Regions from separate parts of the Mesorhizobium sp. LCM 4577 genome, predicted to be linked through region 2. Evidence: predicted binding sites of a transcription regulator. Region 2 holds the regulator's gene; the other holds the start of a gene.
What was found. The regulator LexA, encoded in region 2, represses DNA repair genes until DNA is damaged. The targets are predictions, from matches to a motif close to TGTTCNNNNTGTGTTCNG.
Positions count from the first base shown of each region.

Region 1: LCM4577_RS27495 (ATP-dependent helicase) is a predicted target of LexA. The motif match lies at 2,629-2,646, and genes of this name have one in related genera.

Region 1 is NZ_MDDU01000046.1:73,704-77,761, forward strand. It holds gene LCM4577_RS27495 (ATP-dependent helicase) at 1-2,588, opposite strand, end outside; gene LCM4577_RS27500 (glucose/quinate/shikimate family membrane-bound PQQ-dependent dehydrogenase) at 2,766-4,058, shown strand, end outside.
Region 2 is NZ_MDDU01000024.1:269,801-278,499, forward strand. It holds gene tpiA (triose-phosphate isomerase) at 1-388, opposite strand, end outside; gene LCM4577_RS22960 (peptidyl-prolyl cis-trans isomerase) at 532-2,427, shown strand; gene trpD (anthranilate phosphoribosyltransferase) at 2,424-3,434, shown strand; gene trpC (indole-3-glycerol phosphate synthase TrpC) at 3,439-4,251, shown strand; gene moaC (cyclic pyranopterin monophosphate synthase MoaC) at 4,253-4,729, shown strand; gene glp (gephyrin-like molybdotransferase Glp) at 4,729-5,934, shown strand; gene lexA (transcriptional repressor LexA) at 6,051-6,791, shown strand; gene LCM4577_RS22990 (ComEC/Rec2 family competence protein) at 6,785-8,699, opposite strand, start outside.

The DNA of each region.
Region 1 (4,058 bases), on a different contig from region 2:
GTGAGCTTGTTGCCGTCGATGGCCGCGATGTTGCCGTTGCCGAATTTCTGGTGGAAGACGCGGTCGCCGACATTGAAGGCGGACGGCGTGTCGGCGACGGATTTGGCGACCAGTTCGCCCTCGATGGTGCGGCCTTTCACCGAGGTGCGGCCGGCGCCGTAGCCTGAGTCGGTTTCGCCATAGCCGATGCGCTCGACCTGGTGGCCGGAGCGGGTGCCCCAGTTGCGGTCGGTCGCCTCGGTGCGGTTGGCCTGCGCGCGCTGCCAGCCGGGCGTAGCATAGGTGTTGGAGAAGCTGCCCTGGTCCTTGGCGCCGATATTGTCGAAGCGCGAGGCGCCATAGGGGTTTTGCCGGCCGCCACCGCCGCCGCGCCCGGAGGCGAATGAGCCGCCGCCATAGGGATTGCCGTAGCCGCCATAGGAGTTGCCGCCGTCCGCGACGTCGACATGGGTTTCCGGCAGTTCATCGAGGAAGCGCGACGGGATCGTCGATTGCCACAGGCCGTGGATCAGGCGGTTCGAGACGAACCAGATGTGCAGGTTCTTTTTCGCCCGCGTCAGGCCGACATAGGCGAGCCGGCGCTCTTCCTCCAGGCCGGAGCGGCCGCCTTCATCCAGCGCGCGCTGGTGCGGGAACAGGCCTTCCTCCCAGCCGGGGAGGAAGACGGTCTCGAATTCGAGGCCCTTGGCCGAATGCAGCGTCATGATCGAGACGGCATCCTGTTCGGCATTCTGCTCGGCATCCATGACGAGAGCGACATGCTCTAGGAAGGAGCGCAGCGATTCATACTCCTCCATGGAGCGGATCAGTTCCTTGAGGTTCTCCAGCCGGCCAGGCGAATCCGCCGAGCGGTCGTTCTTCCACATGTCGGTGTAGCCGCTCTCCTCCAGGATGGTCTCGGCGAGCTCGGTGTGCGGGGTGGTTTCCAGCGCCTTCTGCCAGCGCTCGAAATTGGCGGCGACCTCACGCAATGCCGCGCGCGGCTTCGGCTTGAGCTCGTCGCTTTCGGCAAGCGTGGCGGCGGCCTCCAGCATCGGGACGCGCATGGCGCGCGCCGTGTCGTGGATCTGGCGGATGGTGGCCTCGCCAAGCCCACGCTTCGGCACGTTGACGATACGCTCGAAGGCGAGGTCGTCGCCGCCGTTGGCGACGACGCGGAAGAAGGCCAGCGCATCGCGGATTTCCAAGCGCTCGTAGAAACGCGGGCCGCCGATGACGCGGTAGTTGAGGCCCAGCGTGATGAAGCGGTCTTCGAAGGCGCGCATCTGGAAGGACGCGCGCACCAGAATCGCCATGTCGTTCAGATTGTGCTTCTGCCGCTGATAGGCCTCGATGGCGTCGCCGATGGCCCTGGCCTCTTCCTCCGAATCCCAGGCGGCATGGACATGCACCTTGTCGTCCTCGGGGTCGTCGCGATCGGTGAACAGCGTCTTGCCGAAGCGGCCCTCATTGTGGGCGATGAGGTGAGAGGCGGCGCCCAGGATGTGCGCGGTGGAGCGGTAGTTGCGCTCCAGGCGGATGATGGTGGCGCCCGGGAAATCCTTGTCGAAGCGCAGGATGTTGTCGACCTCGGCGCCGCGCCAGCCATAGATCGACTGGTCGTCGTCGCCGACGCAGCAAATATTTACGCTCACGGGCTGTTCCGCGCCTGCCGGCGCGGGCCCTCCGCTAGGGCCTCGCAATGGCTCGGACGCCCGGTCGGGCTTGCGGCCTTCGGCCGAATGCGAACTCGCAGAGCGTCCCGCATTTGGCCGCTGCGCCAGAAGCCTTAGCCACATGTATTGCGCGGTGTTGGTGTCCTGGTACTCGTCGACCAGGATGTATTTGAACTTGCGGTGATACTCCTTCAGCACGTCCGAATAGGCGCGGAAGATGCGGATCGGGTGATAGAGCAGGTCGCCGAAGTCGCAGGAGTTCAGCGTCTGCAGCCGTTCCTGATAGGCTTTGTAGAGCTGGCGGCCCTTGCCGTTGCCGAAGCTGCGCGCATCGCCTTCCGGAATCTCATCGGGGCCGAGGCCCTTGTTCTTCCAGTTGTCGAGCATCTGGGCGAAGGTCTTGGCCGGCCAGCGCTTGTCGTCCAGCCCTTCGGCCTGGATCAGCTGCTTGATCAGCCGCACCACGTCGTCGGTGTCGAGAATGGTGAAATCGGATTTCAGCCCGGCAAGCTCGGCGTGACGGCGCAGAAGCTTGACGCCGATCGAGTGGAAAGTGCCGAGCCAGGGCATGCCTTCGACATTGCCTTCACCGATCAGGTGGCCGATGCGCTGCTTCATCTCGCGCGCGGCCTTGTTGGTGAAGGTGACGGCCAGGATCTGCGAGGGGAAGGCCCTGCCGGTGGCAAGGATGTGGGCTATGCGCGTGGTGAGCACCCGCGTCTTGCCGGTGCCGGCGCCGGCCAGCACCAGAACCGGGCCTTCGGTCGTTTCGACGGCGAGCCGCTGTTCCGGGTTCAGGCCCTTCAGATAATCGGGCGCGCCGTTCTGGCCGCTGCGGGCGGCCATGGCGCGCGCGGCTATGCCGGATGGGGCCGCCGCGGGCCGCGCATTCGGTTCATCGAAAAAAGGCATGTCCTCGGAAAAGCCCGACATCGCTCCCGAATGTAGTGATTCGGGAGCGAAAGACCAGAACTGTCTACGTTTTGTTCTAGTTTCGCGTGTCCGGCCCCAACTTGACAGCCGGAGCGGGTGAGGGAAAGCTGCCGGCAGGGCAGGGATTGCCGTCCCCGGAAGACGCCGTAAGCGCGCAACAGTCGAAGGAGCACCGTCTTGGCTGTCACCATCACCTCCCTCGTCCTCTTCCTCATCGGTCTCATTCTCGGCGGCGGCGGCATCTGGCTCGCGGTGCTGGGAGGCAGCTGGTACTATCTGATCGCCGGCCTGGTCTTCCTGATCACCGCCTGGCTGCTTTTCAGGRGCCGGTCGACCTCGCTCTGGCTCTATGRGCTGTTCGTGCTCGCCACTCTGTGCTGGGCGGTCTGGGAAATCGGCTTCGACTGGTGGCAGCTCGGTCCGCGCGGCGGCGTCATCGTGCTCGTGGCGCTTTGGCTTTTGACGCCATGGGCAAGGCGAGGTCTGCGGGGGCCGGACGGACGCGCGCCGCTGATCCTGGCCGTGCTCGCCTCGCTGGCGGTCGCCGGCTATTCGATGACCGCCGATCCTCACGACGTCGGCGGCACGCTCGGCACCGAAAAGGTGGCGGCGGCGGCCAATCTCGGCGGCGACATGCCGGCCGGCGAGTGGCACTTCTACGGCCGCACGCCTTTCGGGCAGCGCTATTCGCCACTCGACCAGATCACGCCGGACAATGTCGCCAAGCTGCAGCCGGCCTGGACCTATCGCACCGGCGACGTGAAGGGTCCCGACGACATCGGCGAAACGACCTATCAGGTGACGCCGCTAAAGGTGGGCGATGCGCTCTTCATCTGCACACCGCATAATTTCGCCATCGCCATCGATGCCGCGAGCGGCAAGGAAAAATGGCGCTACGATCCGAAGATCAAGCTCGACAACAACCGCCAGCACCAGACCTGCCGCGGCGTGTCCTACTATGCCGACGCCAAGATCGCCGCCGGCCAGCCCTGCGCGCAGCGCGTCTACCTGCCGACGTCGGACGCCCGCCTGATCGCGCTCGACGCCGCGAACGGGCAGGTGTGCCCATCCTTCGCCGAGGGTGGCACGCTGAACCTGATGGCCAACATGCCCTATCCGAAGTCCGGCTATTACTATTCGACCTCGGCGCCGCTTATCGTCGCCGGCAAGATCATCGTCGGCGGCGCGGTCAACGACAATTACTCGACCGAGGAGCCGTCCGGCGTCATCCGCGCCTTCGACGTCGACACCGGCGCGCTGCTGTGGAACTGGGATTCCGGCAATCCGGATGTGACGACGCCGCTGCCCGCCGGGCAAACCTACACCCACAACTCGCCCAACATGTGGTCGACGGCGAGCGCCGACGAGAAGCTCGGACTGCTTTACGTGCCGCTCGGCAACCAGACGCCGGACCAGCTCGGCATGGGCCGCAGCGCCAATGTCGAGAAGTTCTCGTCCTCGATCACCGCG
Region 2 (8,699 bases):
AGATGATGGCCACCAGCCCTGCCCGCCAGGCGGCCGATGCCTTGGCATGGACCGTCGCATCGTTGTCGCCGAACAGTTCGCGACGCTCCGAATGGCCGACGATCACGTGGCTTGCGCCGGCATCCTTGAGCATCTCCGCCGATATCTCGCCGGTGAAGGCCCCGCTCTCCTTGGGATGGCAATCTTCTCCGCCGGCCCGCACCGGCGTGCGCGACAGGATCTCGGCGGCGCGCTGCAGCAAGGTCGCCGGCACGCACACCAGGGCTTCGGTCTCAGCGTCGAGTCCGCTCATGAACCCGTTGCCGATCGACCGCAGCTCGTTGAGCGAGGCGCTGGTGCCGTTCATTTTCCAGTTGCCGGCGACAAGCGGGCGGATTCCAGGGGTCATGGGGCGTGTTCTCCGAGCGACATTAAGCAGCGCCCTCACTACCAAAATCAGGTCACAAAGCAATCGACAGTGGACCGGAAGGGCGCTATTGCGCTTGTTTCAGACTCGGCGCATGCGAAAATGCGCAAAAATCGGAAGTATGTATGCTTGGTATATTGAGAAGCGCGGCGGGCACCTGGGTCGCGAAGGCGTTGCTGTCCTTGCTGGTGATCAGTTTCGCCGCTTGGGGCATCACCACCCGCATGGTGGGTGGCGTTCTGGGCGGCCATCACGCGGTGATCACCGCCGGCGGCACCGAGGTCTCGATCAACGAGTACCGCCTCGCTTATGACCGCCAGCTCAGCCTTCTGTCGCAGCAATATGGCCAGCGCATCACCCAGGAGCAGGCCAAGCTGCTCGGCGTCGACAACCAGGTGCTGGCCCAGCTTGTTTCAGGCGCCGTGCTCGACGAGCAGGCGCGCAAGCTCGGGCTCGGCCTATCCAAGGACAGGCTGGCCGACCTGACGCGTGAGGATCCGGCTTTCAAGGGCCCCAGCGGCCAGTTCGATCGCCGGACCTTCGAATATCTCCTGCGCCAGCTCGGCATGCGGCCCGAGGACTATCTCAAGAACCGCGCGCAGGTGGCTGTGCGTCAGCAGATCGTCGAGGCGATCTCCGACGGCCTGAAGGTGCCGCAGACCTTCCTGAAGGCGGTCTCTCTCTATCGCGGCGAGGATCGCACGATCGACTATCTCGTGCTGCCGAAGACGCTGGTGCAGCCGATCGAGGCGCCGTCCGACAGCGCCATCAACGCCTATTTCGATGCCAACAAGAAGACCTATGCCGCGCCGGAATACCGCAAATTCTCCTATGCCCGGCTGGAGCCGCAGGACATCGCGGATCCGTCCGCGGTGACCGACAGCCAGGTCAGCGAGGACTACAACAAGAATATCGCGCGCTACACGACGCCCGAGATGCGCACCATCGAGCAGCTGGTGTTCAAGACACCGGATGCGGCCAAGGCGGCTTTGGATTCGCTGAAGGCGGGCGCCACGTTCGATAAGCTCATCACCGCCGAGGGCAAGACGCCGGCCGACACGCTGCTGGGCACGCTGTCGAAGGACAAGATCGCCGACAAGGCGGTCGCCGATGCGGCCTTCTCGCTCAATGCCAATGAGGTCAGCCAGGTCGTCCAGGGCGCTTTCGGTCCCGTGCTCTTGCGCGTCACCGAGATCAAGCCGCAAGTGGTGAAGCCGCTTTCGGAAGTGTCCGCCCAGATCCGCAAGGACCTGGCGCTCGGCGAAGCAAGCCGCATCCTGCTCGACGTCCATGACAGCTATGAGGACACCCGCGCCTCGGGCGCCTCGCTTGCCCAGGCCGCCGAGAAGCTGAAGCTCAAGGTCGTCACCATCGACGCCATCGACCGTACCGGCCAGCGGCCGGACGGCACGATCGTCAACGACCTGCCGGAATCGGCCGCGCTGATCAAGTCGGTGTTCGCGGCAGAGCCCAACACCGAGAACGAGGGCCTGACCACCGCGGACAACGGCTTTGTCTTCTACGAGGTGCAGTCGGTCACGCCGGCGCGCGACCGCACGCTGGATGAAGTCCGCAAGAAGGTCGTGGCCGACTGGACGGAGGCCGAGACGGACAAGCGGCTCGACGCGAAGGCCAAGGAGCTGGAGAAGCGCCTCAAGGCCGGCACCACGCTCGACGTCATCGCCGGCGAGCTCAAGCTCGACAAACAGACCAAGCGCGGCCTGAAGCGCGAAGCCGACGATGCCGATTTCGGCAAGGAGGGTGCGGCGGCGATGTTCGGCGTCGGCGAAGGCGGTACCGGTTTGATCCCCTCGCCCACCGGCGACGGCCAGATCCTGTTCAAGGTCGCCGAGGTCTTCGAGCCGGCAGGCGCCGACGGCAGCACGGTGCCGGACGACGCGCAGAAATCCTTCGGCGCCGGCATGTCAGACGACCTGCTCGACCAGCTGGTGGCGCAGCTGCAATCGCAATATGACGTTCGCATCGATCCGAACGCCGTTTCGCAAGCACAGACACGATGAGCGCTCTGAAAACACACATAGCCAAGGTCGCCACCGGCACCGCGCTTTCCTTCGAGGAAGCACGCGAGGCGTTCGACATCATCATGTCGGGCGATGCGACGCCCGGCCAGATCGGCGGCTTCCTGATGGCGCTGCGCGTGCGCGGCGAGACCGTGAGCGAAATATCCGGCGCGGTGGCGACGATGCGCGCCAAGATGCTGCGCGTCGAGGCGCCGCACGGCGCCATCGACATCGTCGGCACCGGCGGCGACAATTCGCACTCGGTCAACATCTCGACCGCTTCGGCCTTCGTCATCGCCGCCGCCGGCGTGCCGGTCGCCAAGCATGGCAATCGCGGCCTGTCCTCGCTGACCGGCTCCGCCGACGTGCTGACGGCGCTGGGCGTCAAGATCGACATCTCGCCCGAAATGATCGGCCGCTGCATCCACGAGGCCGGTGTCGGCTTCATGTTCGCGCCGGCGCATCATCCGGCGATGAAGCATGTCGGGCCGACTCGCGTCGAGCTCGGCACCCGCACCATCTTCAACCTGCTCGGACCGCTGTCGAATCCCGCCGGCGTCAGCCGCCAGATGGTCGGCGTTTTCCTGCCGGAATGGATCATGCCGGTGGCCGAGACTTTGAAGGCGCTGGGCGCCGAGCACGCCTGGGTCGTCCATGGCGACGGCTATGATGAGATCACCACCACGGGCGAGACCCAGGTGGCGGAGCTTGCCGGCGGCGAGATCCGCAGCTTTACCCTGACGCCGGAAGCCGCCGGGTTGAAGCGGCACACCAGGGAAGAGCTGCGCGGCGGCGATGCGGCCTACAACGCCAAGGAGTTACGCGATATGCTGGGCGGAGCGCCCGGCGCTTATCGCGATACGGTGCTGATGAATGCCGGCGCCGGGTTGGTCGTGGCCGGCAAGGTGACGACTTTGGCCGACGGCATCGCGGCGGCGGCGCAAGCGATCGACAGCGGCCGCGCGCTTGGCGTGCTGGACAAGCTTGTCGAGATTTCGAACGGATAAGGCCTTGTCGGATATCCTGCGCAAGATCGAAGCCTACAAGCGCGACGAGATCGCCGCGGCGAAAGCGAAGGTACCGTTCGCCGAGATCAAGGCGCGGGCAAAGGATGCCGGTGCGACGCGCGGCTTCCTCGCGGCGCTCGACGCCAAGCGCCGGGCCGGCAACTTCGCGCTGATCGCCGAGATCAAGAAGGCCAGCCCTTCCAAAGGCCTGATCCGCGCCGATTTCGATCCGCCGGCGCTCGCCGGGGCTTATCAGAAAGGTGGCGCAGCCTGTCTTTCGGTGCTGACCGATGCTCCGTCCTTTCAGGGCGCGCCGGAATTCCTGACGGCGGCGCGGGCAGCGGTACGCTTGCCGGCCCTGCGCAAGGATTTCCTGTTCGATCCCTACCAGGTCTACGAAGCGCGCGCCTGGGGCGCCGACGCGATCCTGATCATCATGGCGAGCGTCGACGACACGCTGGCCAGGGACCTCGAAGCGACCGCCTTCGAGCTCGGCATGGACGCTCTGATCGAGGTGCATGACGAGGCTGAAATGGAGCGTGCGCTAAAATTGTCGTCGCGGCTGATCGGCATCAACAACCGCAATCTGCGGACCTTCGAGACCAGCCTTGAGACTTCCGAACGGTTGGCGCCGATGGTGCCGGCGAACCGGCTGCTGGTCGGCGAAAGCGGCATCTTCACGCATCAGGATTGCCGCCGGCTGGAGAAGAGCAAGATCGGCACCTTCCTGGTCGGCGAGAGCCTGATGCGACAGGCCGATGTGGCCGCGGCAACCGAGCTTCTGCTGACGGGCAAGGCAGCGGCCGAGGCCGTCTGATATGGCCCTCACCCATCTCGGCGCCAAGGGCGAAGCCAACATGGTCGATGTCGGCGACAAGGCCGAGACGACGCGCACGGCGATCGCCGAAGGCGTTGTCTCCATGCAACCTGAAACGCTGGAGATGATTCTTGCTGGCGACGCCAAGAAAGGCGACGTGCTGGGCACAGCGCGTATCGCCGGCATCATGGCCGCGAAGAAGACGCATGAGCTGATCCCGCTTTGCCATCCGCTGCTTCTCACCAAAGTGGCCGTCGAGATCGAGCCGGACCGCACGCTGCCCGGCCTCAGGGTCACCGCGCTCGCCCGTGTCACCGGCAAGACCGGCGTGGAGATGGAGGCGCTGACCGCCGCCTCGGTCGCTTGCCTCACCATTTACGACATGGCCAAGGCGGCGGACCGCGGCATGGTGATTTCCGGTATCCGGCTGGTCGAGAAGACCGGCGGCAAGTCGGGCGATTACAAGGTGGATGCCTGATGGCTTTGGTTCCGGTCGCCGAAGCGCTCGAACGCCTGCTCGATGGCGCAGCACCTTTGCCGGGCGAAAGCATTCCGCTGGCGGATGCAGCCGCGCGGGTCCTGGCGGAACCGGTCGTGGCGCTGCGCACGCAGCCGCCCTTCAACGCCTCCGCCATGGACGGCTACGCCGCGCGCGCCGCCGACGTCGCTTCGGCGCCGGCGCAACTCGAAGTCATAGGCACGGCGCCTGCCGGCCGCGGCTTTTCCGGGACCGTCGGCGAAGGCCAGGCCGTGCGCATCTTCACCGGCGCGCCGCTGCCTGAAGGCGCCGACACCATCGTCATTCAGGAAAACGTCCGCGATCGCGGCAATGGCAGGATCGAGGTCACGGAACCGACCGCGAAAGCACGCAACGTACGCCGCCGCGGGCTCGACTTCGGTGAGGGCGACGTGCTGCTCGAAAAGGGCCGCGTGCTCGATGCGGCAGCCCTTTCGCTGGCCGCCTCGGCCAACCATCCCGCCCTGAATGTCGTACGCCGGCCGCTGGTCGCAATCATCGCCACCGGCGATGAACTGCTGCCCCCGGGCAGCGCGCTCGGCCCCGATCAGATCATTTCGTCGAATGCATATGGCGTCGCCGCCGCCGCCCAGTCGGTCGGCGCACGTGCGCTCGATCTCGGCATCGCCGCCGACCGCAAGGAGGCGATCGCCGCGTTGGTCAGGAAAGCGGTCGAGGCGAATGCCGATGTCATCGTCACGCTCGGCGGCGCCTCCGTCGGCGACCACGACCTGATCCATGACGTGCTGACCGGCGAAGGCATGCAGCTCGACTTCTGGAAGATCGCCATGCGCCCCGGCAAACCTCTGATGTTCGGCCGGCTTGGCAATGTCCGCTGCATCGGCCTGCCCGGCAACCCGGTGGCCAGCATCGTCTGCTCGCAGCTTTTCCTGAAGCCTCTGCTTGCCCGGCTCGGCGGCCGCGACCACAGGCAGGACGTGCGGGTGGCCCGGCTGGGCGCCGCGATGCAGGCCAACGACCTCAGGCAGGACTATGTGCGCGCCGTCGTGCGCGAGGACGCCGGCACGCTGATTGCGACTCCCTTCAGCATCCAGGACTCCTCGATGCTCAGAATGCTCGCCGACGCCAACGGCCTGATCGTGCGCGAGCCTTTCGCGCCGGCAGCCGAAACCGGCGCCGAATGCAGCGTTCTGATGTTACGCTAAACAAAACGTCAACAAATTCACTAAACTTTAAACGGTTGCGGAACACAACTGGAACAGATAGTGTTTGTTCTGGGTTTGTTTTTCTGATTCTGGTTTCAGAACCCGTGGGGGCCGCCATGCTGACGCGCAAACAACATGAACTTCTGATGTTCATCCACGAAAGGCTGAAGGAAAGCGGGATTCCGCCGTCTTTCGACGAGATGAAGGAAGCGCTCGACCTCGCCTCCAAGTCCGGCATCCACCGGCTGATCACGGCGCTGGAGGAACGCGGCTTCATTCGCCGGCTACCGAACCGGGCGCGAGCGCTGGAAGTGTTGCGGCTGCCCGACTCGATCGCCCCCGGCCTCAATGCAGCGAAGAAGTTTTCGCCGAGCGTCATCCAGGGAAGCCTGGGTCAGAACAATCTCAACCGTCAGATCAAGCCGGCTGCGCCATCGCGCGCCCCGACGCCAAGCAATGACGACGATGCCGGGTCCGCCGTATCCATTCCGGTGATGGGCCGCATCGCCGCCGGCGTGCCGATCGACGCCATCCAGCACCAGACGCATTCGATCACAGTGCCGCCGGACATGATCGCCGGCGGCGAGCATTACGCGCTGGAGGTCAAGGGCGACTCGATGATAGAAGCCGGCATCTTCGACGGCGACACCGTCATCATCCGCAACGCCAACACGGCAAGCCCGGGCGAGATCGTGGTCGCGCTGGTCGATGACGAGGAAGCGACGCTCAAGCGCTTCCGCCGCAAGGGCGCCTCGATCGCGTTGGAGGCCGCCAACCCGGCCTACGAGACCCGCATCTTCGGGCCGGACCGGGTCAAGGTGCAGGGCAAGCTTGTTGGGTTGATCCGCCGCTACTGATCCGGTTGCGAAGGTTTCGCATCCGCCCGCTCAGGCTTTTGATAAGGCGGCAGTCCTCTCGCCTCGCGAGTATATTTCCGCTGCTCGTGCCAGGGCCGATATGGCTCTTCCACAGCATAGCGGACGGCCGGCCGCGCGGTTGCCGATTGCGGATCGAAGAAGACGGCGGCGCTGCCGTCGCGCGCCAGCTGCCGCTTGGTGACGACAAGCACGCGCGGATCGTAGCAAGGATTGTAGGCGGTGGCGTCGTTGATGACGATGAGATCAGCGAAGCCGCAGGCAGGCCGGGCACTGTCGCGGTTTTCAGCGAGTGCGACGATGGCGCCGGATGGATGCCGGCCGATGCAGAGATCACCCGTACAGTAGAACGGCGAGCCGGGCGGCAGGTCGACGGGATCGGCGATGTCCAGCGCATCTTTGGCAAACGTCTCCGGCGGCACGATTGTCTCGGCTTTCAGCGCCCGTTTCCAGTTGTCGGTGGTGAACTCGTTGGAACGTTCGCGATTGACGGCAAGCTCGCCGCCGCCGATCGGCATCGCCACCAGATGCGCGTCCTCGGAAATGAGTACATCCGGCGTGCGGACATGCGGAATGGCCAGCAGCGCGGCGAGCGCAAAGGGAACGGCGGCAAGCCTCAGCCAGGTGGTGGCCATCGTCGCGATCACCAGCGCGACCGTCGCCAGCAGCACCGACTGGATCGAGATCAGCCCGACGGCGTCGACCGGTGAGCGCTCGGAGATCCACGACGAAATGGCGATCATCGCCGTCAGCCCCTTGCCCATGACAAAGAGGAACGGACCGTCGAAGCCGAAGGGCATGGCCAGTGCGCTCAGCACGGCGAACGGCATGACGATCAGCGAGACGATCGGCATGACCGCCAGGTTGGCGAGCAGGCTGAGCGGCGACACGCGCTGGAAATGCCAGATCGCAAACAGTAATGTCGCGCTGCCCGCGATGAGCGACGTCACGGCGGCGCCACCCACACCGACCGCCAGTTTTCGCGACAGGAACCCGAGCAACGAACGTTTTGCCGGCGGCGCGGTCGTTTTGCCGGCGCGATAGTCGGCAAAGCCGGCATAGGCGCCGACCAGGGCGGCGGTGGCGGCGAAGGACATCTGGAAGCTCGGGCCGACCACTTCGTGCGGCGAGACGAGGATCACCGCGATTGCCGAGATCGCCAGGTTGCGCATGGTGAGCGCCGCGCGGTCGAAGAGCACGGCGGCGAGCATCACGGCGAGCATAATGAAGCTTCGCTCGGCCGCCACCACGATGCCGGAGATCACGAGGTATGCCGCGATCGAGATGAGCGCGATCCCGGCGGCATATTTCTTCACCGGCCGGCGCGACGAGAAATCGGGAAACAGCGCGAAGGCGCCGCGCAAAAGCACCATGATCGTGCCGGCGACCAGCGCCATGTGCAGGCCGGAGATCGAGATGATGTGGTAGATGCCGGTGCGCCGCATCGACTCGTTGATTGCTTCCGGAATGCCGGCGCGCACGCCGACGATCAGCGCCGCCGCGATCTCGCCCTCGGATCCGCCGATGCTGCTCCTGATGTGATCGGCGATCCCTTCGCGCGCGTTTTCGACTGCCGATGCGACGCGCGCGCCAAAGGGCGCCTCCACTGGCGCAATCAGCTTCGGATCGCCCAGGAAAAACCCGCTGCCGCCGATGCCGGCAAAGTAGCTGTCGAAGGAAAAATCGTAGCTGTCCGGCCGAACCGGCCCGGTCGGCGGCAGCAACTTGGCATAGCCCGTCAGCATCGACCCCGCCGTCATGCCGGGCGGGATCCTGCGCGCCGACAGCCTGACGCGGTCCGGCGCGTAGCGCAGCTTCGGATGCTCCGTCGAAATCATATCGATGGTCAACCGGACACGGCCGTTGGCCATCGCCTCGGCGGTGACGAGG